2 regions of the Psychrobacillus sp. FSL K6-1464 genome follow, and region 2 is predicted to be linked to the other one. Evidence: predicted binding sites of a transcription regulator. Region 2 holds the regulator's gene; the other holds the start of a gene.
The links. Region 2 encodes NrdR, which represses ribonucleotide reductase genes. Its sites were predicted from a motif close to AACACNATATATNGTGTT; they were not measured.
Positions count from the first base shown of each region.

Region 1 (2,490 bases), 320 kb from region 2:
TTTTCAAACTGTGGAAAAAGAGATTGATATAGAAGCAGTGAAAAGATTAGGACTTGGTTTTGTGCGTAGACCTACAGGGGGAAGAGGGGTACTTCACGAACATGAACTTACATACAGCGTAATCGTTACAGAGAGTTATCCAAGTATGCCAGCAACTGTAACCGAAGCTTATCGTGTTATCAGTGAGGGTTTACTGCTAGGATTTCAAAATCTTGGTTTAAACGCTTATTTTTCTGTTCCGAATACAGACGAACAGAAAGAAAATTTAAAAAACCCAAAATCAGCAGTCTGTTTTGATGCACCGAGCTGGTACGAATTAGTCGTCGAAGGAAAGAAAGTTGCTGGTAGTGCACAAACAAGACAAAAAGGTGTTATTCTACAACATGGTGCAATATTACTTGATCTTGATGAAGATAAATTAATTCAAACGTTTAAATTCGCTTCAGAAGAGGTAAGAGAGAGAGTGAGAAAAGGCCTATCTCAAAAAGCTGTCTCCATTAACAAAATAATATCAAAACCGGTAACAATGGAAGAATGTAAAACGGCTTTTAAAAATGGATTTGCAGATGCCTTGGAGATAGAATTGGTCGAATATAACTTAACGCAAGAACAGAAGAATTACGTAAAACAACTAGAAGTGACAAGATATGCTAATGATAAATGGAATTATAAAAAATAAAAGTAACAATGTCTTATAGTAAATTCGAAAACTAGGAGTTAGGGATTATATTAATTAATCCTGACTAGTTTCGCTTTACTCTTCAATATATTGTGTCGTATTATAAATGAAACTACTACATGTTGTGTCAATTGCAATTTGTAGAATGGAGGAAGAGTAAATGGTAACAACTAAAAATGAAACGAACCTTACTTTAAATGTTGAAGCGTTAAACAAAGATATCCAATTATTTCCACAAGTACATTCGATTACGGAAGATATGACACTTACACATAAAGGTGTGTCGAGACTTGTCATGATCGATCGTTATTCCTTTAAGGATACGGAAAAGAAAACGTTAAAAGCAGGAGACTTTGTTGTTCTAACAGTTAAAGAAGATCCTAAATTTCCAGCGCGTGGTCTAGGGTATATCGTTTCGATTAACGAACAAGCGAAAACAGCTGAGGTGCAAATCGAGGAAGATTACCGAAGTGCGATTGACGATGCTGCCAAGATCGAATCTGGAATTATTACTCGTCCTTTAAGCGTGATTGAAAAACCTCTTGAAGTATATTACGAGCAAATTGCCAAAAGAAACGCGACAGGACTTGCGTCTGTAGAAAAAACAGAAGAAAAACGGGAAGAATGGTTTGAAAAATTCTACCAACAACTAGTTTCTTTAAAATTCATCCCAGCTGGACGAGTACTATATGGTGCAGGAACGGGAACGGATGTTACTTATTTTAACTGTTATGTGATGCCATTCGTTGCAGATTCGCGTGAAGGGATTAGTGACCACCGCAAACAAGTTATGGAAATTATGAGTCGTGGTGGTGGAGTTGGTACAAACGGTTCTACTCTAAGACCAAGAAATACGTTAGCTCGAGGAGTAAACGGAAAATCATCTGGTTCTGTTTCATGGTTAGACGATATCGCTAAACTAACTCATCTTGTTGAACAAGGTGGTTCTCGCAGAGGTGCACAAATGATCATGCTAGCAGATTGGCACCCTGATATTGCGGAATTTATAATCTCTAAAATGCAAAACCCTCGTATTTTACGTTTCTTGATTGAAAACACAAATGATGAAACGATCAAACAACTCGCGAAGGACAAGCTTAAATTCAAACCACTTACTGTTCAGGAAGAAGCGATGTATCAAGGGATTATCAATTACAAAGCTATTCCAGGTCTAGGTGGATTTAATGCAGAAATCATTCGTGATGCAGAAACAAAATTACGTGATGGCGGAACTTATTCCGTTCATAATTCTGAGTTTTTAACTGGTGCAAATATCTCCGTGACGCTGACGGATGACTTTATGAAAGCAGTAGAAGAAGACAGCGACTTTGACTTGCGTTTCCCGGCAACTGAAGCTTATTCTCCAGAAGAAATGGATTTCTACAACGAAAATTGGCATAAAATTGGCGATGTTCGTGAGTGGGAAAGAATGGGCTATGAGGTTCGAACTTATCGCACAGTAAAAGCGAAAGAACTTTGGAATTTGATCAATATTTGTGCTACTTATTCTGCAGAACCTGGTGTTTTCTTCATCGATAATGCAAATGAAAAAACGAATGCTACAGCATATGGACAAAAAGTTGTCGCTACTAATCCTTGTGGAGAGCAACCACTTGCACCATATTCTGTGTGTAACTTGGCTGCTGTGAATTTAGCACAATTTGCAAACAAAGAAACTAAGACTGTGGACTATGAAGCGTTAAAAGAAACAGTAAGTGTTGGTGTACGTATGCAAGATAACGTTATCGATGCAACTCCATACTTCTTAGAAGAAAACAAAGTACAAGCACTTGGTGAAAGACGTATAGGCT
Region 1 covers NZ_JBBOOP010000001.1:2,094,634-2,097,123, reverse strand. Annotated here, with positions in the region: gene MKX39_RS10580 (lipoate--protein ligase family protein) at 1-679, shown strand, start outside; gene MKX39_RS10575 (vitamin B12-dependent ribonucleotide reductase) at 840-2,490, shown strand, end outside.
Region 1: the regulator NrdR is predicted to act here: its motif matches at 791-808, upstream of MKX39_RS10575 (vitamin B12-dependent ribonucleotide reductase).

Region 2 (2,490 bases):
ATTACTTCTTTCGCTTCTATTGTCATCGCTGATTTAGGCACTAATTGTTCTGAAAGACCTTCTTGAAGTAACGAAAAGTCAAAGTCATTATAATAAAAAGGAACAGAAGACTTTCTTTCCTTCGATTCGAAATCTTCATCGTAAGATACAGTATTATTCATTTTAGTAGACGGTTTAAATACATCAACAAAAGTTCTAGAGACGTCCGTGAAACCGTCATTCCAATTAGAACTTAGTATAAATCGATTACGTAGTTGTTTAAAGGCATTTTCTCCTACTTTATTGAGCAAAAACATAGAAAGTAATGGATCCTTTAAAAATGACTCAGCATCTAATGGTGCTGCAAGTTCATAATGGAATACACTTCCATCCTCCATTGTTTTTTTCCAAGTACGGAGAAGACCAATTGCTTCCAGAGCAAGACGGGCCTGAAAAATTTTCCCTATTGGCATTCCAAGGACATTCATCAGTTGATAATGTGACCATCGCTCTTTATCATTATGTTCTCCGTCTGCCCAAAGTGTTAAATACAAACTTATGCTTTCTGCTCCAACTAACGGTTGATAAAACAAAGTTAACAATTGCCGATCATAATCTGATAAAGAATATGGTAAGCGAATCATATACAAATCTGCTGGCTGTAGTTCTTTATATAACATCGACAATTGTATCTACTCCTTTATATTGATAAGTATTAAAATAATGCTATTTATAAGGAAGGGTTTTTCTTTAAAATTTCCTTTAATTCATCGATAAATACATTTATATCTTTAAATTGGCGATAGACGGAAGCAAAACGAACATAAGCTACTTCATCTACTTCTGCTAGCTGGTCCATGACAATCTCTCCGACGTCCTCTGACCTAACTTCTGCATTTCCCATTCTTCGCAATTCTTTTTCTATAGAGAAAACAATATTTTCTAGTCGTTCTAACTCCACTGGTCTCTTTTCACATGCACGAATTAGCCCACGCAATACTTTTTCTCGACTGAACTCTTCTCGAGAACCATCTTTTTTAATAACGATTAATGGTGTCTCTTCTACTTTTTCGAATGTGGTAAAACGAAATCCACATTCTTCGCACTCTCTTCTTCTTCGGATTGCCTTATTGTCATCCACAGGACGAGAATCGACAACTTTTGTGCCATTGTATTGACAAGTTGGGCATCTCATATAGATCTCTCCTAATTCTTCACGGTATTTTTATGTATGTATCTATTATAACAATATTCTTCTATAAAATCGAAAAAGCAGAGGAATCACTCCTCTGCTCACTCAGTCAGGTATAAATTTATTACGCTTGAACTGTCAAACGTGATGCAGGCTTTTTAACTGGTCCCATACCACGTGGCATTTCTAACGTTTCGCGAATTCCAGCGTTAAGAGCATCTGCAATATAGTTAGCTGCGATTGATGGATCCAAATCACCACATGTATACACATCAATGCTCGCATAACCATGCTCTGGAAAGCTGTGAATCGTTAAATGCGATTCGGAAATAATAACGACTCCACTTACACCTTGTGGCGCAAATTTGTGAAATGCAACTTCTCTAACTTCTGCACCAGATTTTAGTGCAGCATCAACAAATGTTTGTTCGATAAATTGCATATCGTTAAGTTTGTCGAAATCGCACTCCCATAGTTCTGCAATAATGTGACGTCCCATTGTTTCCAATGTCCGTTTCCCCCTTTGATAAGTTTATTTTTAACCTCAAAGTTGACTACCACGGGGGAAAGTTAGTCCAAAGAGGTCCTAACCCTTTAAGTAGTCGGTGTTCTAATAAAGTAACACGATTCTCATTATATGTTGTTTTACAGAATTATGCAAGAACTAATAAATCCTCTTTCTATCATCTAGAAAGAGGATAAGATAAATTACAGTGATAAAGCTACTTTTTTAGTAAGGTCCACTACTCTAGCAGAGTAACCCCACTCGTTATCATACCATGCAAGAACCTTCACTTTACGGTTACCAATTACCATAGTAGTTAACCCATCTACTGTAGTAGATAATGTAGAAGTATTAAAGTCGATTGATACTAGCGGCTCCATCGTAATTCCTAAAATCCCTTGCATTGCCCCTTCAGATGCTTTTACAAAAGCATCATTTACTTCTTCAACAGTAACATCCTTCTGTAAATCTACTACTAAATCTACTAAAGAGACATTCGGAGTCGGCACACGTAACGCCATACCATGAATTTTCCCTTGAAGCTCAGGCAACACAAGTGAAAGTGCTTTCGCAGCGCCAGTGGAAGTTGGAATGATTGATTGGCCACAAGCACGTGCACGCCTTAAATCTTTATGAGGATTATCGAGATTGTTCTGATCGTTTGTATATGCATGAACAGTCGTCATTAACCCATTTTCAATACCAAATGTATCATTTAATACTTTAACTACAGGTGCTAAGCAATTTGTAGTACAGCTAGCGTTTGAAATAATATGGTGAATCGATGAATCTAATTTATCATCGTTAACTCCCA
Region 2 covers NZ_JBBOOP010000001.1:2,410,753-2,413,242, forward strand. Annotated here, with positions in the region: gene MKX39_RS12180 (replication initiation and membrane attachment family protein) at 1-659, opposite strand, end outside; gene nrdR (transcriptional regulator NrdR) at 710-1,174, opposite strand; gene speD (adenosylmethionine decarboxylase) at 1,296-1,679, opposite strand; gene MKX39_RS12195 (glyceraldehyde-3-phosphate dehydrogenase) at 1,880-2,490, opposite strand, start outside.